DNA from 2 places in the Kribbella sp. NPDC058693 genome. Region 1 is predicted to be linked to the other one. Evidence: riboswitches for the same ligand, from Rfam matches in the RefSeq annotation. Region 1 holds a riboswitch; the other holds the start of a gene.
What was found. Region 1 has a riboswitch for ZMP and ZTP ahead of ACFWUU_RS35525 (5-aminoimidazole-4-carboxamide ribonucleotide transformylase). Riboswitches for the same ligand answer to the same signal wherever they lie in the genome.

Region 1 (14,178 bases):
CGCGACCTTGGCGCCCATCGCGGCCGGCACGGCGTACCCCATCGTGCCGAGGCCGCCGGAGTTCAGCCAGTGCCGGGGCTTCTCGAACGGCAGGTAGTGCGCGGACCACATCTGGTGCTGGCCGACACCCGCGGTGTACACGGCGTCCGGTCCGGCGATCTTGCCGATCCGCTCGATCACGTACTGCGGGGACAGCGTGCCGTCCTCGGGTTCGTCGTACGCGACCGGGTACTTCGCCCGCACCGATTCGAGCTGGTTGCGCCAGGCGTCGTACGACGGGGTGCGGCCGGAGGCTGCGATCTCGGTCCGCAACGCGGCGATCAGGTCGGTGATGACCTCCTTGCAGTCACCCACGATCGGGACGTCGGCGGCGCGGTTCTTGCCGATCTCGGCCGGGTCGATGTCGGCGTGGATGACCTTCGCCTCGGGGGCGAACGAGTCGAGCTTGCCGGTCACCCGGTCGTCGAACCGCGCGCCGAGCGTGATCAGCAGATCGGAGCGCTGCAGTGCGCCGACCGCGGACACCGAGCCGTGCATCCCGGGCATCCCGAAGTGCAGCTCGTGGGTGTCCGGCAGCGCGCCGCGGGCCATCAGCGTGGTGACCACCGGAATACCGAGCAGCTCGGCGAGCTCCTTCAGCTCGGCGCTGGCCTGGGCCCGGATCACGCCGCCGCCGAGGTACAGCACCGGCTTCTCGGCCGCGGCGATCAGGCGGGCCGCCTCACGCACCTGCTTGGGGTGCGGGCGGGTCACCGGCCGGTAGCCGGGCAGCGCGAGCTCGGTCGGCCACTGGAAGTCGACGCCCTGGGTCTGCATCGCATCCTTGGTCACGTCGACCAGCACCGGGCCGGGGCGACCGGTCGAGGCGATGTGGAACGCCTCGGCGATCGTGGTGGCGATGTCGGCCGGGTCGGTCACCAGGAAGTTGTGCTTGGTGATCGGCATCGTGATGCCGCGGATGTCCGCCTCCTGGAAGGCGTCCGTGCCGATCGCGGCGCCGGCGACCTGACCGGTGATCGCGACCATCGGCACCGAGTCCATGTAGGCGTCGGCGATCGGCGTCACCAGGTTCGTCGCGCCGGGCCCCGAGGTCGCCATGCACACGCCGGTCTTGCCCGACGCGGCGGCGTACCCCTGGGCGGCGTGGCCGGCGCCCTGCTCGTGACGTACCAGGATGTGGCGGATCTGGGTCGAGTCGAGCATCGGGTCGTACGCCGGGAGGATCGCGCCGCCCGGGATGCCGAAGACGGTGTCCACTCCGGCATGTTCCAGTGCGCGGATCAGAGCCTGTGCCCCGGTCAGCTGCTCACTCATGAGAGAGCCTTCCTGTCCTGTCACGATGTTTGCTTTTGTCGCGACCGATCCATCCTCGCTTGTGGTTGCTGACGTTGCTCATCTGGGTCGCAGATAGTCGCATTGGCAACAAAAAACCCCTTCGGCCGGGTTGGCTGAAGGGGCGCGCTCGACTCGGTGGTCGCGTCAGTCGGCGCGCCGCACAAGTACGAGGAGAATCGATCGCATGTAGGCATTATTCGCCCGCAGACCGCGACCTGGTCAAGTTGGGCGTCTCCGTGTCTCACCATTTGATACAGCCGTCCCTAGATGCAGACAGCTCCTTCGGACGCGGACCGGACCAGCCGCGTGTATTTCCCGAGCACGCCCTTGGTGATCGCCGGTGTCTTCGGGGTCCAGCCCTGCTTGCGGCTCTCGAGTTCTTCGGGAGTGATGTGCAGGTCGAGGGTGCGGTTCGCGACGTCGAGCGTGATCCGGTCGCCGTCGCGGACGAACGCGATCGGTCCGCCGTCGACGGCCTCGGGCGCGACGTGTCCGACGCAGAGTCCCGTCGTACCGCCGGAGAAGCGGCCGTCGGTCAGCAGCAGCACGTCCTTGCCGAGACCGGCGCCCTTGATCGCGCCGGTGACCGCGAGCATCTCGCGCATCCCCGGCCCGCCCTTCGGCCCTTCGTAGCGGATCACGACCACATCGCCGGGGTTGAGATCCGGTACGGCGTCCATCGCGGCGCGCTCGCCGTCGAAGACGCGGGCCGTCCCCTCAAAGACGTCCGAGTCGAAGCCCGCGCTCTTGACGACCGCGCCTTCCGGGGCGAGCGAGCCGTGCAGGATCGTGATGCCGCCGGTGTGGTGGATCGGCTTGTCGAGCGCGCGGATGATCGTGCCGTCGATGTCCGGCGGGGCGATGTCGGCCAGGTTCTCCGCCATCGTCTTGCCGGTGACGGTCAGGCAGTCGCCGTGCAGTAGGCCGGCGTCGAGCAGGGCGCGCATCACGACCGGGATCCCGCCGACGCGGTCCACGTCGGTCATCACGTACCGCCCGAACGGCTTGAGGTCACCGAGGTGCGGAACCTTCTCGCCCACCCGGTTGAAGTCGGCGAGGGTCAGCTCGACCTCCGCCTCCCTCGCGATGGCCAGCAGATGCAGGACCGCATTCGTCGAACCTCCCAGCGCCATCACGACGGCGATCGCGTTCTCGAACGCTTCCTTGGTGAGGATCTGGCGGGCGGTGATGCCCTTCTGCAGCAGGCCGACCACGGCCTCGCCGGACTTCCGCGCGTAGCCGTCGCGGCGGCGGTCGACGGCAGGCGGAGCGGCTGAGCCCGGCAGCGACATACCGAGGGCTTCAGCTGAGGCGGCCATCGTGTTCGCGGTGTACATGCCGCCGCAGGCGCCTTCGCCCGGGCAGATCGCGCGTTCGACCGCGTCGACCTCGTCGCGGGTGATCAGGCCGCGTACGCAGGCGCCGACGGCCTCGAACGCGTCGATGATCGTGACGTCCTTGTCCCCGAGCCGGCCGGGCATGATCGAACCGGCGTACAGGAAGACACTTGCCAGATCCAGGCGCGCGGCCGCCATCAGCATGCCGGGCAACGACTTGTCGCAACCGGCCAGCAGCACCGAGCCGTCGAGCCGCTCGGCCTCCATCACGGTCTCGACCGAGTCGGCGATGATCTCCCGGCTGACGAGGGAGTAGTGCATGCCGACGTGACCCATCGAGATCCCGTCGGACACGCTGATCGTGCCGAACTCCAGCGGATACCCACCGGCCGCGTGCACGCCGTCCTTGACGGCCTTGGCGAGCCGGTCGAGGGACAGGTTGCACGGGGTGATCTCGTTCCAGCTGGAGGCAACCCCGACCTGCGGTTTGACCCAGTCGTCGTCCCCCATCCCGACCGCCCGAAGCATGCCACGACTGGCAGTGGCCTCCAGCCCATCGGTAACCGTCCGACTCCGAGGCTTCACATCGACCATGCGCCTCACTCTATGCCTTCGTAACTTAACGACACTGTGATTGCTTTGTGTGGTTAGTTAATTACATACTCATTGTGCTAGCCGCCTGGGGGGATTTGTCCCAATCCGAAACGGAGCAAGCTGATGCGCCCCACATTGCGACTCCTGTTGTCCGCTGTCGTCCTTTCCCTGCTGGGCTCGCTGTCGCTCACTGCGGCAGCGGCTGATCCCCGGACCAAGATCGTCAACGCCGCCAACGGTGAGGTTGGGCAGGGTGAGACGCCGCCTGGCAGTAACTGCAATCCGTACGGCGCCTGTGAGTCCTGGTGTGCGCATTTCGCCACCTGGACCTGGCGCAAGGCCGGAAGTGACATCCCGAACTACGGCTTCACCGGTGACATCTACACCTGGGGTCAGCGCAAGGGTCGGGCGCACTCCGGGAACAGCGGGATGAAGCCCGGCGACATCGTGCTCTACGGGACCGGGCCGCAGAACACGAGCACCAGTCTGCACACCGGTGTTGTAGTTGCTACTGGCAACGGGAAGATCACGACCGTCGAAGGCAACTCGCACGACAAGGTGCAGAAGCTCGGGCCGTTCGATCCGAAGCACGCGAAGAACGCCGGCCGGCCCGGGAACATCTACGGCTGGGTCTCGGCGCAGTAGTCCCATCGACGAGCCGGTGCGGTTCTCGCCGACCGCACCGGCTCTTATTTCGTTGTCGTCCGGCGGATCCGCTTCTAGCATTCGCGGGTGAGTGACGATGCGTACGGCGACGAGCAGCTGGTGGAGTTGTACGACCTCGACAACCCACCCGGTGATGACCATGCCTACTACCGCGCACTGGCCGCGGATGCCCGCAAGGTTGTGGACTTCGGTTGCGGCACGGGTCTGTTGACCCGTTCGCTCGTCGCGCCGGGTCGGGTGGTGATCGGCGTGGATCCAAGTGCCACGATGCTCGACTACGCGCGCCGTCAGCCGGGCGCCGACGCAGTCACCTGGATCGACGGAGACTTCCGTGCCGTGGAGCCGACGCACGACACCGACCTCGTGATCAGCACGGGCAACACGATGATGCACGTCGGCAACCAGGCCGAGGCGTTCAGCGCGCTCGCGGACGCGCTCCGGCCCGGCGGTGTCATCAGCTTCGAGTCGCGGAATCCGGCAGCACGTGCGTGGGAGCAGTGGACCCGCGAGGCGACGTACGGCGAACGGGACACGTCCGTCGGACACCTCGTCGAATGGCTCGACCTGATCGAGGTCGCCGACGGCCGCGTGGTGTTCGACGCGCATAACGTCTTCCCCGACGGCCACGACGCCGTCTACCGGAACACGCTCTACTTCCGCTCCCCCGAGGCAATCACCGCCGACCTCGCAGCCGCGGGGTTGGTCGACGTCGCGGTGCACGGCAACTGGCAACAGGAGCCGGCGACCGAGGACTCGCGGCTATTGATCTTCCACGCACTCAGGAGTTGACGACCGTGGACCAGCTCGAGGCGTACATCGACGGATGGCGCCGGCACGACAGCGCCGCCGTACTCGAGACGCTGACCGACGACTGCGTCGTGATCGAGTGCTACGGGCCGGTCTACCGCGGCAAACCGCGGGTCGAGCAGTGGATGGATGCCTGGTTCGGCGCGGGCGGGACCGTCGACGCGTGGGAGATCACCTCGCGGGCCGCGGCCGGCGACGTACTGGTTGCCGAGTGGCATTTCGAGTGCACGTGGAAGGGCGAGCCTGGCGCGTTCGACGGGGCGACCGTCGCGCGGGTCGACCAGGGGCGTATTGCGTATCTCCGCGAGTACGCGACGACGGCGCCGCTGTACGACTGGACCGGTGTGTGGACGTAGGCTGAGGGCAGCGCGACTGGCGAGGGTGGGTTACCACCGGGGAGCGAAGAGTAAGGCGTCGTCCGCCTGGGCGCCTCCGAACGAGTTCGGAGGTTGTCGTGCGTTATGGGATGAATCCGCATCAGTCGGCTGTGATGGTGCCGGTCGATCGGGCGCCGTTCACGGTCGTGGCGGGTGAGCCGTCGTACATCAACGTGCTGGATGCGCTGACCGGGTGGCAGCTGGTGCGCGAGGCTGCGTCGGCGTTCGGTACGCCGGCGGCCGCGTCGTACAAGCATGTGTCGCCGGCCGGGGCGGCTCTTGGCGGGAGTGTCGCCGAGGCCTATACCCGGGCGCGGGACGCGGATCCGAAGTCGTCGTACGGCGACTTCGTGGCGGTCTCGCATCCGGTGGACGCGGAGCTGGCGGCTGTGTTGAAGCGGGTCGTGTCGGACGGGATCATCGCGCCCGGGTACGACGAGGGCGTGGTCGAGGTCCTCGCGGCGAAGAAGCGCGGCACGTACCTCGTCCTCGAGGCGGACCCCGACTTCGAGCCGCCGGCCGAGGAAGTACGCGAGATCTACGGCATGCGACTCACGCAGCAGCGCGACGACCTGCCGTTGCCTGCTGACCTCTCCGATGATCTGAAGCTCGGGATGATCGTTGCCCGGTACACCCAATCCAACACCGTCGTGCTGGTGAAGGACGGCATGACCATCGGTGTCGGGGCCGGCCAGCAATCCCGCGTCGACTGCACCCGGCTCGCCGGCGAGAAGGCCGCGCTGTGGTGGTCACGTCGTTCGAGCGAGCCACTCACCGGCGTGTCGATGGTGTCCGACGGCGCACTCCCCTTCGCCGACAACGTCGAGGAGGCGCACCGGTACGGCGTGACGCACATCGCCGAGCCGGGCGGTTCGATCCGCTCGGCCGAGGTCACCGCCGCGTGCGCGGAGTACGGCATCAGCTGGCGTGCGACCGGCGTACGGCTGTTCAGGCACTGAGCAGGTAGTCGCCGGAGGCAACAGCTTTGCGGACCTCGGCGGCCGTCGCGGCGGGATCGAGCGTTGACGTGTCGATCGCGTGCGCCTCGAGCTCGCCGAGGTCCGCGAACGCGCCGTGCAGCCCGGTGAGCGCGTCGACGTCCGTCAACTCGACCCCGTCGCGCGCCTGACCGCGCCGTAGCGTCGTGTCCAGGTCCGGACGCAGTACGACGTACGACATCCGCCAATCGGCCGCCGCCGCGCGGAACGGGCCGAGGAACCACGGCCCGATGATCCCGTCCACCACGACGTCGTACCCGCCGCGTGTGTAGACGCCCACGGTCGCGACGATCGCGTCGACCACCACCTCGTTCTGGTGCTGTGCCTCGGCCAGCCACGGCGCGACGAAGCCGGTGCGGATGGCGCGGTAGAACTCGTCGGTCGTCAGATGCACTGTGGGACCAGAGGCGTCAGTGGCGACGAGTCGTGCCACAGTGGTCTTGCCCGAGCCGGACGGGCCGGTCAGCAGAAGCACATCGCTCATGCCGACCGACCGTACCCGGTCAGACGTGCTCGACCTCCCGAGCCGGCTGCGGCGGCGGTTGCGGACCGCCCTCGAGTTGGATGTCGGGGACGATGCGGTCGAGCCAGCGCGGCAGCCACCACGCCCGATCGCCGAGCAGCGTCATCACCGACGGGACCAGGATCATCCGGACCACGCTGGCATCGATCAGTACCGCGACCGCCATGCCAACGGCGAGCATCTTCACCGTCGGGTCGTCGTCGAGCACGAAGCTCAGGAAGACCACGATCATGATCGCGGCCGCGGTGGTGATCACCCGGGCCGTCGCGCCGATCCCGATCGCCACCGCTCGGTGACTGTCCTTCGTCGCGATCCACGCCTCGTGCACCCGCGACAGCAGGAACACCTCGTAGTCCATCGACAGCCCGAACACGATCGCGAACATCAGCATCGGCACGAACGACGGGATCGGCACCTTCTCGTCGATCCCGACCAGCGACGATCCCCAGCCCCACTGGAAGACCGCCACGATCACGCCGTACGCCGCGCCGACCGACAGCAGGTTCAGAATCGCCGCCTTCACTCCGATCAGCAACGAGCGGAACGCGACCGTGAGCAGCAGGAACGCAAGCACCACGACCGCCCCGATCAGCCACGGCATCCGGCTGCCGACCTTCTCGGTGAAGTCGACGTACCCGGCCGTGGTGCCGACGACGTACGTCGGTTCCTGCTGGCCGGACAGCACGTCGTCGCGGATCCGGTTGACCAGGTCCTCGGTCTCCGCAGCCGACGGCGAGGTGGTCGGGATGACGTTGATGATGGCTGTCGTACCAGCGCTGTTCGTGCTCGGCGGCTGGACCGCGGCGACCCCCGGCGTCTTCTGCAAGGTGGATGAGAGCCCGCTCAGCAAGGTCTGCTTGTCACCCGAGGACGGCAGCTGTACGACGACCGTCAGCGGACCGTTGGCGCCGGGGCCGAACCCTTGCGCGATCAGGTCGTACGCCTTCCGGCTGGAATCGGCGGCCGGATCGGTGCCGGCGTCGAGCTGGCCGAGGTTCATCGACAGCAACGGGATCGCGAGGACGAGCAGCACCAGCGTCGCGGCGATGCCGTACGGCCACGGCCGATCGCTCACCTTGCGGCCCCAGCGGGCGAACGCGCTCTGCTCGTGCTTGGCGTCTCGGCGTTCGCGTTCCTCCGCGCGGTGCTCGGCGATCGCCGTCTCGTCCGGGAGCGACGACTCCAACTCGCGCTCATCGGCGAGGTGATGCCGGTCCTTGCGATTGAGGACCGTGAACTTCGCCAGACCGAGCAGCGCCGGGATCAGCGTGAGCGCGGCGAGCACGGTGACCGCGACCACGATCGCCGACGACAGGCCTAGCGCGCCGACGAACGGTACGCCGGACACGTACAGCCCGAGGATCGCGATCACGACGGTGCCCCCGGCAACCAAGATCGCCGCGCCGGAGGTGGACTCGGCCCGGCCCGCCGACTCGACGACCCCCATGCCGTCGTCCAGCTGCTCTCGATGCCGCGACACCAGGAACAGGCCGTAGTCGATCGCGACACCGAGCCCGAGCAGGGTCGCCACCGTCGGCGCGGAGACCGGGAAGTCCTTCACGGCCGCGAGCAACCCGAGGACCGCCAGCCCGCCGCCGACGCTGAACACGGCCGACACCAATGGCAGCCCGGATGCGACCACGGACCGGAACATGAGGAACAGCAGCAACAGCGCGAGCGCGAGACCGATCGCCTCCGACGGGCCGTCGTCCGCCTGCTTCCCGATCTGGCCGGTGCCCCCGCCGTACTCGACCTGGAGCCCGGCGGCCCGGGCCGGCTGGACGGCCGCGTCCAGCTTGTCGACGTACGACTTGTCGAGCGACGCCGGAACGACCGAGAAGGAGACCGGCGCGTTGACGATGCTGCCGTCCTTCGAGATGTACGCCGTCTGCGAGGTCGCCAGCGGATCGATCGCGGTGACGACGTCGGGCAGCTTGCCGACGGCCTCCATCGACGACTTGACCGCGTCGGCGTGCTCGGACACCGTGCCGGTCTTGGCGTGGAACACGATCGAGCCCGAGTACCCGCCGGCGCTGGTGAAGTCCTTGTTCAGGATGTTCAAACCAGCGGACGATTCACTGCCCGGGACCGTGTAGTTGTTGACGTACGTCCCGCCGAACGCGGACCGCAGTACGAACAGACCGACCACGACCACCAACCAGCCCGCGATCACGAACCAGTGAAAGCGTGCCGCTCCCCGGCCGAGCCGATCCAGAAATGCGTGCATAAGGCGCCCCTCCCCCAGGGCGCCCCCCAGGCGACGGCCCAGCCGTCGGCCCCTTCGGGCGAATGTAAATCGGCACCGGCCAGGCCCACAACCCTTCGGCACCGACAGTCACCACAACGCCATCGGCCGGTGACAGCGGGTTCTCAGCCGCCGGCAACGCTCGGCAGGACCAGCAGCTCGTCGCCGTCGGCGAGCGGGGTGTCGAGGCCGTCCAGGTCGCGGATGTTGTCGTCGCGGAGATAGATGTTCACGTGCCGGCGCAGCCCGCCCTGCTCGTCGGTGAGCCTGCGGCGCAGCGGCGACTCCAGGGCCGCGAACGCCTCGGCGACCGTCGTGCCCTCGACCTCGACCCGCTCGGCGCCGCCGGCGAACGGGCGGAGCACGGTGGGCAGGCGGACTGCGATCATCCGACCACCGCGGCGCGCACCGTGAGTACGTCGGGGAGGTGACGGGCGACCTCGACCCAGCTGTCGCCGGCGTCGGCGCTCGCGTAGACGCAGCCGTCGCGCGTGCCGACGTACACGCCGGCCGGGTCCGCGGCATCGGTGGTCAGCGCGTCCCGCAGTACCGGCACGTAGGACACGTCGGGCAACCCGGCGGAGAGGGCCTCCCAGGTGGAGCCGGCGTCGCGGGACCGGTAGACGCGGCATTTCGCCTCGGTCGGGATCCTGTTGCCGTCCGCAACGAGCGGGAATACGTATACGGTCTCCGGCTCGTGCGGATGCACCACGATCGGGAAGCCGAAGTCCGACGGCAGCCCGTCCGCGATCGACTTCCAGATCTCCCCACCGTCGTCGGAGCGGTAGACGCCGTGGTGGTTCTGCGCGAACAGCCGCTCGGGTACGTCGGGATGCCCCGCGAGCTTGTGCACGCACTGACCGAACTCCGGGTCGGGATCCGGCATGAAGTACGCCTTGATCCCGTGGTTCGCCGGCGACCACGACGTACCGCCGTCCGTGGTCTGGTAGACGCCGCCGGTCGACATCGCCACGCTGACGCGATCCGGATCGGATGCGTGCGGGAGCACGGTGTGGACAGCCTGCCCGCCGAAGCCCGCATCCCACTGGGTCCGGTGCGGGTGGTCCCAGAGCCCGCGGACGAGCTCGAACGTCACTCCCCCGTCGGTCGACTTCCACAGCGCGGACGGCTGCGACCCGGCGTACACGACACCCGGCTGACCGGGAGGCGCCGGCTGGATCTGCCAGACCCGCTCGAGCGAGGCACCGGCATCGGCCGGGAACCCGATCGAGCCCTCCGGCGGCTCGGCCCAGGTCGCGCCGAGGTCGTCGGAGTGGAAGACCGCCGGACCCCAGTGCTCGCTGGTGCCGCCGACGAACAGCCGCGGCTGGTCGCCGCGGGTGTCGATGCCGACGGCGTACACACCCTGCATCTCGAACTCCGGGACCGGCCCGTCCAGCCGCCACTCCGTGCGGGCGGCGTCGCTCCGGCCGATCCAGAGACCCTTCTTGGTCCCGATCAGCAGTACGGCCTCGGACATTCTTGCCCTCCTAGCGTTGCGGACCTGCCACGACGTTGATCAGCGGCTCACCAGTTGCGTAGCGCTCGAGCTGCGCGCGGACCAGGCGGGCCACCCGCGGCGCGAACGCCGTCGACGCGCCACCGCGATGCGGATTGATCAGTACGTTCGGAGCTGACCACAGCGGATGTCCGGTCGGCAACGGCTCAGGGTCGGTCACATCGAGGGCGGCGCTGATCCGGCGCGTGCCGAGCTCGGTCAGCAGGGCGTCGGTGTCCACGACGACACCGCGCGCGACGTTCACCAGCAGCGCACCGTCCTTCATGCTCGCCAGGAACTTGGCGTCCACCATCCCCGTCGTCTCCGGAGTCGCCGGCGTCAGCAGTACGACGACGTCCGCGCGCGGCAGCAGCTCGGGCAGCTCACTCGTCGGGTGTACGCCGTCGCGCTCGCGCCGGGCCACCCGGATCACCTCGCACTCGAACCCGTTCAGCCGCCGTTCGAGCGCCTCGCCGATCGCGCCGTACCCGAGGATCAGCACGGTCCGGTCCGCGAGCGAGTCGTCGACCTCGTCGTACGAGTCCGGCCAGATCTCCCGCTCCTGGTCGCGGACCGCCCGGGGCAGCCGCCGGTACGACGCCAGGATCAGCCCGACCGCGAGCTCCGCCGTCGAGGCGTCGTGGACGCCGCGCGCATTGCACAAGGTCACGCCCTCGGCGAGCCGCGACTGGACGTGCTCGAACCCGGCCGTCTGCAGCTGGACGACCTTCAGCGCGGGCATCTCGCGGACGATGTCGAGCACGTCGCCGCCGCCCATGTAGCTCGGCACGTAGAACTCGACCTGGTCCAACGACGCCGGCCGGTCGCCGCCGGCGTAGAAATCCACGTCGTAGCCCGTGGGCACGCCGCGGAGGAAATCGTCGGGGTCCTCCCAGGGCAGCCAAGCCTTCACGTCAGCCATGTGACGAACCTACTATCCCGTGCCGGACGCGGTGCATCGTCGTACTCTGGATCGGTGCCTTCGACATCGGATCTGGCGGCGACGCTCGCACACGATCAGGCCGTCGGGCGGCTGCGGGAGTCGTACGAGCGCATCCCGCAGGGCGACCCGGTCCGGCTGGCGAAGCGCTCTTCGAACCTGTTCCGGCCGCGAACCGAGCTCGACCGGCCCGGCCTGGACGTATCCAAGCTGACCGGCGTGATCAGCGTCGACCCGGCCGCCCGGACCGCCGACGTCCAGGGCATGTGCACCTACGAGGACCTGGTCGCGGCGACCCTGCCCTACGGGCTGACGCCGATGGTCGTGCCGCAGCTGAAGACGATCACGCTCGGCGGGGCGGTGACCGGGCTCGGCATCGAGTCGTCGTCGTTCCGGGCCGGTCTGCCGCACGAGTCGGTGCTCGAGCTCGACATCCTCACCGGCGCCGGCGACCTCGTCACGGCCCGCCCGGAGGGTGAGCACGCGGACCTGTTCCGGATGTTCCCGAACTCGTACGGCACGCTCGGGTACGCGACCCGGCTGCGGATCGAGCTCGACAAGATCTCGCCGTACGTCGCGCTCCGGCACGTGCGGCTCGGGCTCGACGAGCTGGCTCCGGCGATCGACCAGATCGTTGCCTCCAGCACGTATGACGGGGAGCCGGTGCACTTCGTCGACGGGGTCGTGTTCAGCCCGGCCGAGGCGTACCTGACGCTCGGCCGCAACAGCGACGCCGCGACCCGGACCAGCGACTACACCGGCCAGCAGATCTTCTACCGCTCGATCCAGCAGCGGCAGCAGGACTTCCTCACCGCGCACGACTACCTGTGGCGCTGGGACACCGACTGGTTCTGGTGCTCGGCGGCCTTCGGCGCGCAGCAGCCCGTCGTACGGCGGTTGTGGCCTCGACGTTGGCGGCGGAGCGACGTGTTCCACAAGATCGTCGGCTTCGAGAACCGGCACGGCTGGATGGCAGGTCTGAACCGGCGCCGCGGACAGCCGGACCGTGAGCGGGTCGTCCAGGATGTGGAGATCCCGGTCGAGCGACTTGCGGACTTCCTGCGCTGGTTCGACACCGAGGTCGGTATGCGGCCGGTCTGGCTGTGCCCGCTGCGGCTGCGCGGCTCCGCGGCCTGGCCTTTGTATCCACTCTCGCCCGGCGAGACGTACGTGAACGTCGGCTTCTGGGGCACCGTGCCGATCGCCCCCGGCGCCTCCGACGGCGATGTCAACCGTCGCATCGAGGCGGCCGTGACCGAGTTCGGCGGGCACAAGTCGCTGTACTCCGATGCCTACTACGACCGAGACACCTTCGACCGGCTCTACAACGTCGCAGCGCTGGCCGAGGTGAAGAAACGCTACGACCCGGATGCCCGGCTCACCGGGCTCTACGAGAAGGCGGTGACGCGCCGATGACGACGCTCGCACATCAGGTTTCGATCGCTGATGCCCTCACCACTGTGCTCCCCGACGGGCTCCCGTTCCGCTTCACGGCGTACGACGGCAGCGCGGCCGGACCGGAGGACTCGCAGATCCACATGCACCTGGCCACCGAGCGCGGGCTGTCGTACATCCTGACCGCGCCCGGCGATCTCGGCATGGTCCGCGCGTACGTGATGGGCGACCTGGAGATCACCGGCGTCCACCCCGGCAACCCGTACGAGCTGATGCGGCTGATCCTTGACAGCTTCCACTTCCAGCGGCCGTCCGCCGCGGAGGCACTGCGGATCGTCCGCGGTCTCGGCTGGAGCCACCTGAAGCCGCCGCCTCCCCCGCCGCAGGAGCATCTGCCGAAGTGGCGCCGTACGTTCGAGGGGCTGCGGCACTCGAAGGCGCGGGACAAGTCCGCGATCCACCACCACTACGACGTGTCGAACACGTTCTACGAGTGGGTGCTCGGGCCGTCGATGACGTACACGTGCGCGGTCTACCCGACGGCTGACGCGACGCTGGAAGAGGCGCAGTACGAGAAGTACGACCTGGTCGCGCGGAAGCTCGACCTGAAGCCGGGGATGCGGCTGCTCGACGTCGGCTGCGGCTGGGGCGGGATGGTCCGGCACGCGGCGCGCGAGTACGGCGTACAGGCGCTCGGTGTGACGTTGTCGGCGGCGCAGGCGGAGTGGGGCGCCGCCAAGATCAAGGAAGACGGGCTGGAGGACCGGGCCGAGGTGCGGTACCTCGACTACCGCGACGTACCCGAGCGGGACTTCGACGTGATCAGCTCGATCGGCCTGACCGAGCACATCGGCGTACGGAACTACCCGTCGTACTTCGGGTTCCTGCTGGACCGGCTGAAGCCGGGCGGCCGGCTGCTCAACCACTGCATCACCCGGCCGGACAACCGCTTCCGCCACACCGGCGCGTTCATCGACCGCTACATCTTCCCCGACGGCGAGCTGATCGGCTCCGGCCGCATCATCGCCGAGGCCCAGGACGCGGGCTTCGAGGTCCGCCACGAGGAGAACCTGCGCGAGCACTACGCCCTCACGCTGGCCGCCTGGAACGACAACCTCGAAGCCCACTGGGACGAGGCCGTCGCCGAGGTCGGCCCCGCCACCGCCAAGATCTGGGGCCTCTACCTGGCCGCCAGCCGGGCCGGCTTCGAACACAACACCATCCAGCTCCACCAGGTCCTCGCGGTGAAGCCGGACGAGCGCGGCAACTCGCACTTCCCCCTCCGACCCACCTGGGGAAGCTGAACCATTCGTTGACCTGCGGTGTAGTAAGTAGGCAGGTCTAACGGAGGAGATTGGTGTGCGCGGTCGGGCTGCTGTGGTGGTTGCGGCGTTGACGTTGGTGAGTGGGTGCTCGGAGGCGACTCCGAGCAGTTCGGGGTCTACTTCGGCGCCGCCGAGCAG
Region 2 (14,178 bases), on a different contig from region 1:
ACGTCACCGGCCGGGCGCTGGCCAACGCGTACGCGCAGACGCTCGGCGCGATCTTCTCCTCCGGCGGTGAGAAGCCGCTCGAGGTCGAGATCCTGGTCGCCGAGATCGGCGCCGCTCCGTCCGACGACCAGGTCTACCGGCTCACGTACGACGGCTCCATCGCCGACGTGCAGGGGTACGCCGTGATGGGCGGCCCGGCCGACCAGGTCGCGGACTACATCGGCGAGCACTACTCCGAGGGCATCTCGCTCGCGGGCGCGCTCCGGCTCGCGGTCGACGCGCTCGGCCACGACGGCACCGAGGTCCGGCAGCTGACGCCGGACCAGCTCGAGGTCGCGGTCCTGGACCGGACCCGGACGCAGGTGCGCAAGTTCAAGCGGATCTCCGAGGAGACGCTGGCCCGGATCCTGTCCGAGTCGCGTCCTGCGGAGGAGCCCACCGCGCCGGCCGACACCGACGCCGCCGATAAGGACGACAGCGCGGAGACGACTGCGTCGGCCGACGACTCCGCGGTCGCCCCGCCGGCGGATGACGCACCGATCGCTCCGCCGGAAGATCCCGACGACAACCGTCCCCTGTGACGGACCAGCACGAGACCTCAGCCGTCACCGACAACGTGGCGGCTGAGTCGTCTCGGCCCGCCGATCCCGTTCCGTGGGAGCTGCTGGAGGAGGAGCCGGGTTTCCAGCGCTTCCTGACCGTGCGGCTGCGGCGGTACCGGATGCCCGACGGCCGTGAGGTCGAGTGGGACGTCCTCGGCCCCGAGGCCGGGATCGCGTCCGGGATCACCGTGCTGCCGCTGACGCCGGAGGGCCGGATCGTCACGATCCGGATGTTCCGCGCCGGCCCGGACGCCGTGGTGACGAACCTGCCGGGCGGCCTGGTGGAGCCCGGCGAAGACGTTGCCGTCGCCGGCGCGCGGGAGCTCGAGGAGGAGACCGGCTACACCTGCGAGACGCTCGACGTCGTCGGCTGGCAGTGGTCCGCGGCGTCCTCGACCTTCCGCAAGTACGTCGCGATCGCGCGCGGCTGCCGCCCGGACGGCAAACAACAGCTCGACGAGGCCGAGGATTGCGTCCCGGTCGAGCTGACCGTGGACGCGTTCCGTGCCGAGCTGCGCACTCCGGGTGCGATGACCGGAATTGATGCCGCCTATCTCGCGTTGGACCACGCAGGCTTGCTTTAGAAAATCTGCGGAGGAAACGATATGAGCGACTGGAACACGAACGTCATCACTGAGTTCCGGGAGAACGAAGGCAAGGTCGGCGGCAACTTCGAAGGCGCCCCGATGGTGCTGCTGCACCACATCGGTCGCCGGAGCGGACAGGAGTTCATCGCCCCGACGATGTACCTGGCCGACGAGACCGACCCGGCCGTCATCTACGTGTTCGCCAGCAAGGGCGGCGCGCCGACGAACCCGGACTGGTACCGCAACCTGGTCTCCGCCGGCGAGGGCGTCGTCGAGGTCGGCACCGAGACCTACAAGGTGTCCGTCGACGACGTGACCGGCGCCGACCGCGACCGCATCTACGCCGAGCAGGCGCGGCGCTACCCGGGGTTCGCGGAGTACGAGGTCCGTACGGCGGGCATTCGCACGATCCCGGTCCTCAAGCTGACCCGGGTGTCTTGACGGGCAGGTCCGCGCGCTGAGTGGATAGGGCTGTGACCCCTGACCCTCAGCAGACCAGCACGCGTCCGGACGGATTCGACCTCGGTAGCACGGTCGGTCTGGTACACGGACCGACCACCGATCCCGACGCCGAGCGGATCGTCCGCGACACCCTGACCCGCGCCGGCGTGACCACGATCATCGACGGCGAGGCCGCAGTGACCGTCCATCTCGGCGGCACCGGCCTCGACGTCGAACCGGCCGCCGGTCTGCCGACCGAGGGGTACGTCGTTGCCGTCGGTGACCACCAGATCGTCCTCGACGGCGTCGACATCCGAGGCACGTACTACGCGGCCCTGACCCTCGACCAGCTTGTCGAGGGCAACCACGTCGACGGCGTCGAGATCCGTGACTGGCCGACGCTGCCGTACCGCGGCTCGATCGAGGGCTTCTACGGCACCCCGTGGTCGCACGCCGACCGCCTCGACCACCTGGACTACCTCGGCGCGCACAAGCTGAACACTTACCAGTACGCGCCGAAGGACGACGTGTACCACCGCGAGCAGTGGCGTGACCCGTACCCGGCCGACAAGCTGGCCGAGCTCGGCGAGCTGATCGAGCGGGCGCAGCGCAACAAGGTCGACTTCACCTTCGCGCTGTCGCCCGGCCTGTCGATTGCCTACACCTCCGACGAGGACTTCCAGGCGTTGATCGCGAAGTTCGAGGCGCTGTACGCGCTCGGCGTACGGGTGTTCAACGTGCCGCTGGACGACATCGAGTACGAGAAATGGCACTCCGACGAGGACGCCACGAAGTACGGCTCAGGTGGTGGTGCGGCCGGTGCGGCGCAGGCCGACCTGTGCAACCGCGTCCAGCGGGAGTGGATCGCGACCAAGCCGGACGTGGCTCCGCTGCAGATGGTCCCGACCGAGTACTACGACGTCGAGGAGACGCCGTACAAGCAGGCCCTGCGCGAGCAACTCGATCCCGCCGTGATTGTGCACTGGACGGGTACTGCGGTCGTTCCGGAGCAGATCACGAGCGCACAAGCGGCCGCGGCGAAGGCGGTGTTCGGGCACGACATCCTGATCTGGGACAACTACCCGGTCAACGACTACGCGCACGGCCGGATCCTGCTGGCGCCGTACACAGGTCGCGAGCCCGGCCTCGCCGAGCACGTCGTCGGCGTCATCTCGAACCCGATGAACCAGGCCGCGGCCAGCAAGCTCGCGCTGTACTCGTTCGCCGAGTTCGGCTGGAAGCCCGCGACGTACGACGCCGACGCGTCCTGGCATCGCGCGATCGCCGAGCGCGCCGGGGGAGACGCGGCCACGATCGCGGCGCTGGAGGTGTTCGCGGACCTGACGACGTACGACGGGAAGCTGCACCTGACCAATGCGCCGGTGCTGGCCGCGAAGCTGGCGGCCTTCAAAGCGACCTGGGACGGCGGCGACCTGGCCGGGGCGATCGCCGAGCTCGAGCCGTACTTGGAGGCGATCGAGAACGCGTCCGCTCAGATCCGCAGCGGCGTGATCGACCCGGAGTTCGAGGCCGAGACCGACTCGTGGCTGGACGCGTCGTTCTACTGGGGTGGGGCGCTGCGGCAGGCGCTGCGCGTGTTCGAGGCGCAGGCGGAGGGCAACGAGTCGGACGTCGCGACTGCCCGGGACGAGATCGAGCACCTGATCACGCAGGCGAACGAGATCCGCGATGTCCGCCTTCCGCACAGCAAGGTCCCGCTCCGGATCGGCGACGGGGTGGCCGACGCATTCGTAGCCCAGGCGACGGGGTCGGTATCCTGAGGACGGACCGCGACTGGCGCTGAGGTGGACCACCACCGGGGAACGGTCTGCCATCCGGCTTCGCCGCGCGCCTGGGCACCTTCGACGTCAGAGGAGTGCGCCAGATGACAGCTGAGTTGATGATCGGGACCGACCTCGCCGCCGAGATGGTGGCCAAGGCGGCAGAGCGGGCCGCTGCCGTGCAGGAGAAGTACGGCGTGCAGCCCTGCCTGGCGACCGTGCTCGTCGGCGACGACCCGGCGTCGGCGACGTACGTGCGGATGAAGCAGAACCGGTCGAAGAAGGCCGGGATCGCCTCGCGGAGCGTCGTACTGCCGGCCGAGACCACGACCGAGGAACTGGTCGCGGAGATCCGGAAGCTGTCCGAGGACCCGGAGGTGCACGGGATCCTGCTCCAGCATCCGGTGCCGGCGCAGATCGACGAGCGGGCCGCGTTCGAGGCGATCGACCCGGGCAAGGATGTCGACGGCGTGACGATGCTGTCGTTCGCGGCGATGGCGTTCGGCGATCCCGGGTTCCGCTCGGCCACGCCCGGCGGGATCATGCGGCTGCTCGCGGCGTACGACGTACCGCTCGAGGGCGCGCACGCCGTGGTGATCGGCCGCAGCCCGATCCTCGGCAAGCCGGCCGGGATGTTGCTGCTGGCATCGAACGCGACGGTGACCTACGCGCACTCGCGGACCCGGGACCTGCCCGAGCTGGTCCGGACCGCGGACGTCGTGATCGCCGCGGTCGGTAAGGCGAACTTCGTCCGCGGCGACTGGCTGAAGCCGGGCGCGGTCGTGGTCGACGCCGGGTACAACGAGGGCAACGTCGGGGACGTGCATTTCGAGGAGGCGGCCGAGGTGGCTCGCCTGATCACCCCGGTCCCGGGCGGCGTCGGGCCGATGACGATCGCGCTGCTGCTCGAGCAGACGGTCGACGCCGCCGAGGCACAGCTCGGATAGCAGTCGGCTAGCGGTCGCAGCCGCCGTCCTTGTCCGGCCGCGAGTGCGGCCGGGCCAGGTCGTCGATGCCCTTGTAGGCGTACGGATCGGTCCCGGCGACCATCACGATGTCGCGGTAGTCGTGCTTGCCGACATGTACGCCGTCCGGCACGGTCTGCCAGGGGAGCAGCGACTCGGCGCTCATGTAGTGGTTCGCGAGTGCTCGCCGGAGTCCGTGCCGGCCGGTGTTCGGCAGGGACCGGTGCAGCAGGTACCCGTTGAAGATCACCGCCGAGCCCGCCGATACCTCGACCGGGATCGCGTCGTCGTCGGAGTACGGGAAGTCGAACGCCTCGACCGTGCAGTCGAAGCGGAGGTCGTCCTGCTCGCGATCCGGATAAAGCACGCCGCGCCGGTGCGAGCCCGGCAGCACCCACAGGCAGCCGTTCTCGACGGTGGCGTCGTCGAGTGCGATCCAGGCCGCGGTCAGCGAGCGGTCCCTGGTCGGGATGAAGAACTCGTCCTGATGCCACGCCTGCCCAGGCTTGCCTTCGGGCTTGATGAACAGCATCGACTGCATCGCCTTGACGTTGGGCCCGATGACGGCCGTGAGCGTCTCGACCACCCGCGGCGCGTGCAGCGCCGCAAGGGCAGCGTCGGACACCTTGTGTGGGTGGTGGATGCAGAGGAACCGGCGCAGGACATCGTCGGTGGACTCCGGAGCCGGAGCGCCTTCGACGGCGCCGAGCTCGCCCCGGCACAGTTGCTCGGCGGCGACGTGGAGCTCGCTGACTTGTTCGGCAGGCAGGGCCTGGTCGAGTACGACGAAACCGTCTCGCCGGAAGGACTCGACCAACTCGTCGCTGACCTCGGTGAAATGCATCTAGCCACCGTGACAGAGGACGCCGAGCCGGCCAATGTCGCCGGCAAGCGCTTTACTATCTGTTCGTGACATCGCGAGCACCGGCGGTCAGCGTGAATTCCCTGGTGCAGATCGCGGACTACGCGCCAGGGGCGACGTACGGACCGCGCCGGCTGCCGAACTTCGAGCTGCTCTGGATCCTCCACGGGTCGGCCATCTGGCGGACCGATGTGTACGACGCCGGCGTCCTGCAGGCGACGGTCGAGCACGAGTTGCGCCCGGGGACGGTCGCGCTTGCGAGGCGTGGGAATCGGGACGCCTATATCTGGGACTGTGATCACCACTCGCGGCACGCGTACGTGCACTTCCAGATCGACGACTTCGGCGACCTCGGCGATCCGTCGAGGTGGCCTTGGGTGCGTTCGATGTCCGATCCGGGCCTGCTCGGCGAGCTGTGCAGCTACTTGCTGGACAGCACGGCTGAGCGGGGCCACAGCGATCGACTGGTTGCAAGCATGCTGGAGGTCTTCGTCAGCGCTCCGGACGGCCGGCAACGTGCGGAGCTGCCGGATGCCGTGCAGCGCGTCGTCGACCATGTCGCCGCGGTGTGGGCGACTGGTCCCCGGATCGTCTCCGTCCCGGAGCTGGCCGCCGCGGCGAACCTGTCCGCCGGACACCTGCACCGGCTGTTCCGGGAGCGCTACGGATGCGGACCGGCGTACGCGCTCGATCTGATCCGGCTGGCCCGCGCCGCGACCGCTCTCCAACGCACCAACGCCACGATCGGGGAGATCGCGTCCGACTGCGGCTACAGCAACCCGTACCACTTCTCGCGTCGCTTCGCCCTCGCGTACGGCGACCCGCCGGGCAGCTTCCGCCGCCGTCGCCAGCTGTCCGATCCACTCGCCCCGGTACGCGAGGCGGGGCTGCTACCGATCGCCCGCCGGCTCCTCGAGGCCGCCCGGAACGGCTGACCACGTGCACGATCCGAGACGGCTGTCCACTCCTTGATTACTCTGGCCTAGGGTTGGGGAGACAAACATCGAGGAGGCAAGCACGTGGCGGTACGGGCGATCCGGGGTGCCACCCAGCTGGACGTGGACGAGCGCGAGCACCTGCTCGAGCGGTCCGCGGAGCTGGTGAAGGCGGTCCTGGAGGCGAACGATCTGGAGAACGAGGATCTGATCAGCATCCTGTTCACCGTCACGTCGGACCTGCGTTCGGAGTTCCCGGCGGTCGCGGGGCGGCAGATCGGGCTGACCGACGTACCGCTGATGTGCATGCAGGAGATCCCGGTGCCGCACGCGCTGCCGCGGGTGGTCCGGCTGATGGTGCACACCGAGACCTCACGCTCCCGCGACAAGATCCAGCACGTCTACCTCCACGGCGCCGTCGCGCTCCGCCCAGACCTGACCGGCGCCCAGTGACCGAACTACGGGGTCCTGTTCGCATCGTCGGCACCGGGTTGATCGGTACGTCGATCGGCCTCGCGCTTGCCCGGCTGGGTGTCGTCGTGGAGCTCGTCGACGGGAACCCGGACAACGCGCTGATGGCCGAGCGGATCGGGGCCGGCTCGCGGCTGGTGCAGATCGAGCCGCAGCTGGTCGTGGTCGCCGTACCGCCTGACCATGTCGGCGCGGTGGTCGCCGAGCAGCTTCAGCAGACCGACGCGGTGGTGACGGACGCGGCCAGCGTGAAGTCCAAGCCACTCGCCGACGCCCGCAGGCTGACCGGCGACCTCAGCCGGTACGTCGGCAGCCACCCGATGGCCGGCTCCGAGCGCAACGGCCCGCTCGCCGGGCGTGCTGACCTGTTCGACGGCGCCACCTGGGCGATCACGCCACACGAGACCAGCTCGCCGGATGCGGTAGACCTCGTACGCCGTCTGGCCGAGGCCGCCGGCGCCCGTACCGTCGAGATGTCCGTCGAGGACCACGACCTCGGCGTCGCTCGCGTGTCCCACCTGCCGCACCTGATGTCGGCGCTCGCTGCCGGCACGCTGGCCGACGCACCGTCGTCCCACCTCGAGCTGTCCGGTCAGGGCGTCCGGGACGTCACCCGGATCGCGGCCGGCGACCCGACGCTGTGGACCCAGATCGTGTCCGCGAACTCGGGTGCGCTGACCGGCCTGCTGGAGCAGATCCGCGGCGAGCTCGACCGCCTCCTCGTTGCCCTAGGCAAGGAAGAGGCCGGCGACGAGCTGACCGCGATCCTCGGCCAGGGCGTCTCCGGCGCGGTCCGCGTACCGGGCAAGCACGGTACGCCGCACATCGACCTGGTCACGGTCCTGGTCACGATCCCCGACCGCCCCGGTCAGCTGGCCAAGTTGTTCGCCGATGCGGCCGAGTCCGGCGCCAACGTCGAGGACCTGCGCATCGACCACAGCCCCGGCCGCCCGGTCGGTGAGGTCGAGCTCGCCGTCAAACCCGCCTCCGTCGACCAGCTGGTCGACGTCCTGACCGACCGCGGCTGGGTGGTCCACCGCTAGTTCTGTCCCCGTCCGAAGGTAATCTTCGGGGCATGATCATCGCTGTGGACGGCCCGAGCGGCTCCGGTAAATCGAGCACCGCCCGCGGAGTGGCCACCCGGCTCGGACTGCGGTTCCTCGACACCGGGGCGACGTACCGGGCGGTGACCTGGTCGGCGGTCGAGCACGGGCTGAATCTGGACGACATCGCCGCGGTGGCGCAGCGCGCCCGGGACCTGCGGCTGGAGATCAGCACCGACCCGGGCCACCAGTTCGTCATCGCCGACGGGACCGACGTCACGGCCGCGATCCGGGAGCCGCGGATCAGCGAGGTGGTCTCGAAGATCGCCACCAACCTCGACGTTCGCAAGGAGCTGATCCGGCGGCAGCGGGCGATCATCGACAACGCCCAGCCGAGCGGCGGGATCGTGGTCGAGGGCCGCGACATCGCCACCGTGGTCGCCACCGACGCCGAGCTGAAGGTGCTGCTGACCGCCGACCAGGAGGCCCGGATGGCCCGCCGCGGCGCCGAGGTCAGCTCGTTGACCGCGGAGCAGCTGCGGGACCAGATCATCCGGCGCGACGCCGACGACTCGACCGTGTCGGAGTTCCAGGTCGCCTCGGACGGCGCCGTCACCATCGATTCGACGTACATGACCCTCGAGGAGGTCATCGACGTGATCAGCCGACTGGCAAAGGAGACTGTCCCTCAAGGCCAGGACAGATGACGGCGGAAGTCACCGGGCACAAGGACCTGCCCCGCACCGATGATCTGCCGCCGTTGCCGTACCGCTTGGCGTTGCCGATGCGGAAGATCGCGAAGCCGTACTTCCTGCGCAAGTACAACTTGACCATCCACCACGAGAACCGGTTCCCGCTCACCGGCCCGTTGCTGATGGCGCCGAACCACCTGAGTCTGCTGGACGCGCCGCTGCTCGGAGCGGTCGCGCCGCGGATGCTGCACCAGCTCGGCAAGATCGAGGTGTTCGGGGGTCTCCAGGGCGCGTTCCTGCGCCGGATCGGCCAGATCCCGGTCGACAGGTCGTCGTACGACATGCTCGCGGTCCGGAAGTCGATCCAGGTACTGCGGGACGGCCGGGTACTGAACATCTACCCCGAAGGCACCCGCGGACCGGGCGATTTCAGCCGGATCAAGGTCGGCGTGGCGTATCTGGCGATGGTCACCGGCGCCCCGATCCTGCCGGTGGCGCTGATGGGGACGCGGCTGCCGTTGGGTAGCGTGGAGGGTCACCCACCGGCCGGGAGCCGGGTCGATGTCGTGTACGGCGAGCCGTTCACGATTGAGCGCGTACCCTTTCCTAGGAGACATTCCGACGTACAGGCGGTTGCCGACCACATCGGCGACGTGCTGCGCGCCCATGTGAAGGCGGCCGTCGAAGAAACCGGCCACCCTCTTCCGGGCTGGCGAGACGAGAAGGACCCTGATGACTGACCTGCCCACCGAAGTACCGACGCACGACCGTGAGGACACGGGGCCACTCCCGGTGCTTGCGATCGTCGGGCGGCCGAACGTGGGCAAGTCCACGCTGGTCAACCGCATCATCGGCCGCCGCGAGGCGGTCGTCGAGGACACCCCGGGCGTGACCCGCGACCGCGTGTCGTACGACGCCAACTGGGCCGGCCGTGAGTTCACGGTCGTCGACACCGGCGGCTGGGACCCGGACGCGGTCGGCATGGCCGCGCTGGTCGCGGCCCAGGCCGAGGTCGCGATCAACGCCGCCGACGCGGTGCTGTTCGTGGTCGACGCGGTCGTCGGTATCACCGACGCGGACGAGGCAGTCGTCCGGGTACTGCGGAAGTCCGGCAAGCCGGTCGTCCTCGCCGCGAACAAGGTCGACGACCAGCGCGTCGAGTCCGAGGCGATGAACCTGTGGAGCCTGGGTATCGGCGAGCCGTTCCCGGTCTCCGCGATGCACGGCCGCGGCACGGGCGACATGCTGGACGCCGTACTCGCGGCTCTGCCCGAGGCGCCGCCCGAGCGTGACGGTGAGCTGGCCGGGCCGCGACGGGTCGCGATCGTCGGCAAGCCGAACGTCGGCAAGTCCTCCCTGCTGAACAAGGTCGCCAAGGAGGACCGGGTCGTCGTCAGCGACGTCGCCGGGACGACGGTCGACCCGGTGGACGAGCTGATCACGCTCGGCGGCAAGGAGTGGCGGTTCATCGACACCGCCGGCATCCGGCGCAAGGTGAAGAACTCCCAGGGCCACGAGTACTACGCCTCGCTGCGGACCAACGCCGCGATCGAGCGGGCCGAGGTGGTCGTGGTCGTCATCGACGCCTCGCAGTCGATCACCGAGCAGGACCTGCGGATCATGAACGCGGTCGAGGAAGCCGGCAAGGCGCTGGTGATCGCCTACAACAAGTGGGACCTGATGGACGAGGAGCGCCGTTACTACCTGGAGCGCGAGATCGACCGCGACCTGGTGCAGTTCCGCTGGGCGCCGCGGGTGAACATCAGCGCGCTCACCGGCTGGCACATGGAGAAGCTCGTACCGGCGATCGAGGCCGCGCTCGAGGGCTGGCAGACCCGCGTCCCGACCGGCCAGCTGAACGCGTTCCTTGGCCGGATGGTTGCCGCCCACCCGCACCCGGTCCGCTCCGGGAAGCAGCCGAAGATCCTGTTCGGTACGCAGGCCACGACCATGCCGCCGACGTTCGCGATCTTCACCTCCGGCCAGATCGAGGCGTCCTACCAGCGCTTCATCGAACGCCGCCTGCGCGAGGACTTCGGCTTCGTCGGCAGCCCGGTGCACGTGCAGATCCGGGCCCGCCAGAAGAACAAGAAGCGCTGACCCGCCCTGGTCAGGACCAGGGCGGCGAATGCTGTAAGGTAAAGCCCGCTCACCTCAACGGCGAGTATCGGGCTGTGGCGCAGTTTGGTAGCGCACCGGTCTGGGGGACCGGGGGTCGCAGGTTCAAGTCCTGTCAGCCCGACAACGAAGAAGGGCACCGACATTGTCGGTGCCCTTCTTGGCGTCAGCGGACCTCTGCGAGTTCCTTCTCCTCGGGCTTGCCGGGCACGTTCAGCGACTCGCCCTCGATGTCGACCCTCGGGGTGATCCGGTCGAGCCACTTCGGGAACCACCAGGCGCGGTCGCCGAGCAGGCTGAGGATCGCGGGGACCAGCGTCATCCGGACCACGAAGGCGTCGATCAGTACGCCGATGGTGAGGCCGAAGCCGATCGCCTTGATGATCGGGTCCTCGACCAGGATGAACCCGGCGAAGACCGAGGCCATGATCAGGGCGGCGGCGGTGACGACCCGGGCGCCGTGGCCGAGGCCCTGGATCGTGGCGTCGTTCGCGTGCCTGCCGTGGACGAACTCCTCCCGGACCCGGGACACGATGAACACCTCGTAGTCCATCGCGAGCCCGAACAGGATGCCCATCATGATGATCGGCAGGAAGCTCACCAGCGGACCGGGGGAGTCGATCCCGACCAGCTTCGCCAGGTGCCCCTGCTGGAACACCGCGACCGTGATCCCGAACGTCGCCCCGATCGTCAGCACGAACCCGAGCGTCGCCTTCAACGGCACCAGGATCGACCGGAACGCCAGCAGCAACAGCAGGAACGACAACCCGATCACCACGAACAGGTACGTCGGTAGCGCGTCGGACAGCTTGTTCGACACATCGACCCCGACCGCGGTGTTCCCGGTCACGGAGATATCGGCGCCACCGGTGGCGAGCGGCTTGATTGCCGAGCGCAGGTTCTTCACCAGGTCGGCGGTCTGCTCGCTGGCCGGTCCGCTCTTCGGGATCACCTGCAGCAACCGCGTCGTACCGTCCTGGCTCGCCGCGGCCGGCTGGGCAGCGACGACGTCGGGAAGGCCCTGCGCCTTGCCCAACACCTGCTGTGCCAGCGCATTCGAGGTCGCCGGGTCGTTGCTCTGCACAACGACCACCAGCGGCCCGTTCGCGCCCGGTCCGAACGCGGCAGCGGTCATGTCGTACGCGACCCGCTGGTTCGTCCCGGCCGCCGCCGACGCGCCGTCCGGCAGCGCGAGCTGCATGTCCTTCACCGGGATCGCCAGGAAGCCGAGCCCGATGATGCCGACAGCAACGATCGGCACCCGCAGCCGCGTCACCAGCCGGCCCCAGCGGAAACCGAACCCCTCCTTGTGCACAGCCGCGGTCGGCGACTTCCGCAGCTTCCGCGGCAGCACCCGGTTCCCCACGAAGCCGAGCAACGCCGGCAGCAAAGTCAACGCGACCAGTACTGCGGTGAGCACCGTCGCCGCAGCGGCAAGACCCATGGCAGTCAGGAACGGAACCCCGACCACCGACAGCCCGGCCAGCGCGATCACTACGGTCGCACCGGCGAACAACACCGCGGACCCGGCCGTCGCGGTCGCCCGCGCAACGGACTCCTCGGGATCCATCCCTTCAGCCAGCTGCGACCGATGCCGGGAGCTGATGAACAATGAGTAGTCGATCCCCACCGCGAGCCCGAGCATCAACGCCAGGATCGGCGCCGTTGACGACACATCCGTGAACGCCGTCACGATGAACAGCCCGGCCATCCCGGCCAGTACGCCGAGCAGCGCCGTCGCCAGTGTCATACCCGCGGCAACCAACGACCCGAACGTGACGACGAGTACGACGGCCGCAACCGCGACGCCGATCACCTCGGTCGCGCCGATCTCCGGTACCCCGGCCTTGATCTGACCGCCCGGGACTACCTTGAGATCACCCGAACTCAGTCCGCTCAGCCCGTCGTACCCGTCGACGCTCTCCTTCGACAGCTCGTCGGCCGGCTTGTCGAACTGGACGCTGATCAACCCCGTCGTACCGTCCGGGCTGATCGCCTTGCTGGTGAACGGGTCGACCGCACCGATCACCTCGGGCACCTTGGCGACCTTGGCAACCGTCACGCCGACCGCGGCCTTCACGGTCGGGTCGGCCAGCGTCTTGCCGTCCGGAGCCTTCACCACGACCGTGGACGACGCGCCGCTCGCGGCCGGCAGCTCCTGCTTGAGTGCATCGAGCGCGCGCTGCGACTCGGTGCCCGGGATCGAGAACGTGTTCGCGGTCTTGCCGCCCAGCGTCAGCGCGCCGACACCCAGCAGGACGAGGAACAGCGCCCACACGGCGGCCACGAGCCGCCTGCGCTGGTAGGAGAACCGGCCGAGCCGGTACAGCAGATTGGCCATCGGGAACAGCATCCGTTCGGGTCGGTACGGCGTACGGGCAGGGGTGATGGTCCGCCCGGAGGGCGGAGGGCGGCGGGTTCAGGTCTCAGGCGCGGCGGAGGAGTCTCCGCAGGGCGATGTCGCAGAGTCGTCGGAGGTCGTCGTCGGTGCGCTCGACGGAGTGCCGGCACTCGCCGAGCAGACCGTTGATCGCGAACTTCGCCAGGTCGTGCTCGATCGGGTCGTCGGACCCGGCCATGTACTCGGTCAGCTGCATGCCGTCGGTGACCAGTTGCCCGACCTCGGGCATCTCCTCGATCACCGGGAGGATGTCCTGCAACACGTCGACGACCCCGCGGTGGGTGACGGCGAGATCGATGAAGCTCTGGATGGCGAGCTCCTGGGCGTCGGCCCGGGACAGCTCGGCCGCGGCCTTCACGAGCTCGGCCACGTCGGCGGCCGCGGGCTCGAGGACGGCCGCCAACACAGCCGGCTTGCCGCTGAAGTGGTACAGCACCGTCGCCTTCGAGCAGCCGGCCGCGGTCGCGATGTCCTGCAACGACGTCGCGTTGTAGCCGCGGGCCTGGAACAGGTGCATCGCCTGCCGGACGATCTCGCGCCTGGTCCGCTCCCGCGCCGGGGTGGTGACTGCCATGTCAGCATCTTGCCTGACCGATCGGCCAGTTTTCAACCGATCGGTCAGGTTTGTGGTCCGGTTCACGCGCTGGTCCGGATTTGATTGCGGTGTAATCCTGTAATCCAGGAGGCGTGACGATGGCTGAAGAGATTGCTGGGGACGATGTCCTGGACGCCTACTCCCGAGTGGTCTCGGGGGTGGCCGAACACCTGATCCCGCGGGTCGCGAGCCTGCGGATCCACAGCCGGCGCGGCGACTCGTCCGGCTCCGGGGTGGTGCTGACCGGCGACGGTCACCTGCTCACGAACGCGCACGTGGTCGGCGACGGCTCGGAGGCTTCCGCGGAGTTCGCCGACGGTACGACGGCCCAGGCCCGCGTCGTCGGCGTCGACCGGCTGTCCGACCTCGCCGTGCTGCGCGCCGACCGCGAGATCCCCGACCCGCCGGAGTACGGCGACGCGGACCATCTGAAGGTCGGGAACCTGGTGGTTGCCGTGGGCAACCCGCTCGGCCTGGCCGGGAGCGTGACCGCCGGCGTGGTGAGCGCGCTCGGCCGGTCGTTGCCAGTCAGCAGCGGCTCGGCGCAGCGGATCATCGAGGACGTCATCCAGACCGACGCCGCCCTGAACCCGGGCAACTCCGGGGGAGCGTTGGCCGACGGCAACGGCCGAGTGATCGGCATCAACACCGCGGTCGCCGGGATCGGCCTCGGCCTGGCCGTCCC

Region 2: another riboswitch for ZMP and ZTP. It lies ahead of ACFWUU_RS13295 (bifunctional 5,10-methylenetetrahydrofolate dehydrogenase/5,10-methenyltetrahydrofolate cyclohydrolase); the one in region 1 lies ahead of ACFWUU_RS35525 (5-aminoimidazole-4-carboxamide ribonucleotide transformylase).

What each region holds. Positions count from the first base shown of each region.
Region 1 covers NZ_JBHXSQ010000005.1:247,321-261,498, forward strand. The annotation lists gene ACFWUU_RS35500 (acetolactate synthase large subunit) at 1-1,314, opposite strand, end outside; gene ilvD (dihydroxy-acid dehydratase) at 1,599-3,266, opposite strand; gene ACFWUU_RS35510 (CHAP domain-containing protein) at 3,390-3,911, shown strand; gene ACFWUU_RS35515 (class I SAM-dependent methyltransferase) at 3,999-4,721, shown strand; gene ACFWUU_RS35520 (nuclear transport factor 2 family protein) at 4,727-5,095, shown strand; ZMP/ZTP riboswitch at 5,098-5,174, shown strand; partial or broken gene ACFWUU_RS35525 (5-aminoimidazole-4-carboxamide ribonucleotide transformylase) at 5,188-6,075, shown strand; gene ACFWUU_RS35530 (AAA family ATPase) at 6,065-6,598, opposite strand; gene ACFWUU_RS35535 (MMPL family transporter) at 6,618-8,864, opposite strand; gene ACFWUU_RS35540 (MoaD/ThiS family protein) at 9,008-9,271, opposite strand; gene ACFWUU_RS35545 (WD40/YVTN/BNR-like repeat-containing protein) at 9,268-10,362, opposite strand; gene ACFWUU_RS35550 (2-hydroxyacid dehydrogenase) at 10,373-11,302, opposite strand; gene ACFWUU_RS35555 (FAD-binding oxidoreductase) at 11,357-12,736, shown strand; gene ACFWUU_RS35560 (class I SAM-dependent methyltransferase) at 12,733-14,019, shown strand; gene ACFWUU_RS35565 (sorbosone dehydrogenase family protein) at 14,075-14,178, shown strand, end outside.
Region 2 covers NZ_JBHXSQ010000002.1:767,545-781,722, forward strand. The annotation lists gene prcA (proteasome subunit alpha) at 1-581, shown strand, start outside; gene ACFWUU_RS13280 (NUDIX hydrolase) at 578-1,186, shown strand; gene ACFWUU_RS13285 (nitroreductase family deazaflavin-dependent oxidoreductase) at 1,208-1,630, shown strand; gene ACFWUU_RS13290 (beta-N-acetylglucosaminidase domain-containing protein) at 1,663-3,411, shown strand; ZMP/ZTP riboswitch at 3,411-3,495, shown strand; gene ACFWUU_RS13295 (bifunctional 5,10-methylenetetrahydrofolate dehydrogenase/5,10-methenyltetrahydrofolate cyclohydrolase) at 3,516-4,358, shown strand; gene ACFWUU_RS13300 (phytanoyl-CoA dioxygenase family protein) at 4,366-5,220, opposite strand; gene ACFWUU_RS13305 (helix-turn-helix domain-containing protein) at 5,286-6,173, shown strand; gene aroH (chorismate mutase) at 6,258-6,626, shown strand; gene ACFWUU_RS13315 (prephenate dehydrogenase) at 6,623-7,687, shown strand; gene cmk ((d)CMP kinase) at 7,720-8,394, shown strand; gene ACFWUU_RS13325 (lysophospholipid acyltransferase family protein) at 8,391-9,119, shown strand; gene der (ribosome biogenesis GTPase Der) at 9,112-10,479, shown strand; tRNA gene ACFWUU_RS13335 (tRNA-Pro) at 10,548-10,621, shown strand; gene ACFWUU_RS13340 (MMPL family transporter) at 10,664-12,838, opposite strand; gene ACFWUU_RS13345 (TetR/AcrR family transcriptional regulator) at 12,924-13,472, opposite strand; gene ACFWUU_RS13350 (S1C family serine protease) at 13,592-14,178, shown strand, end outside.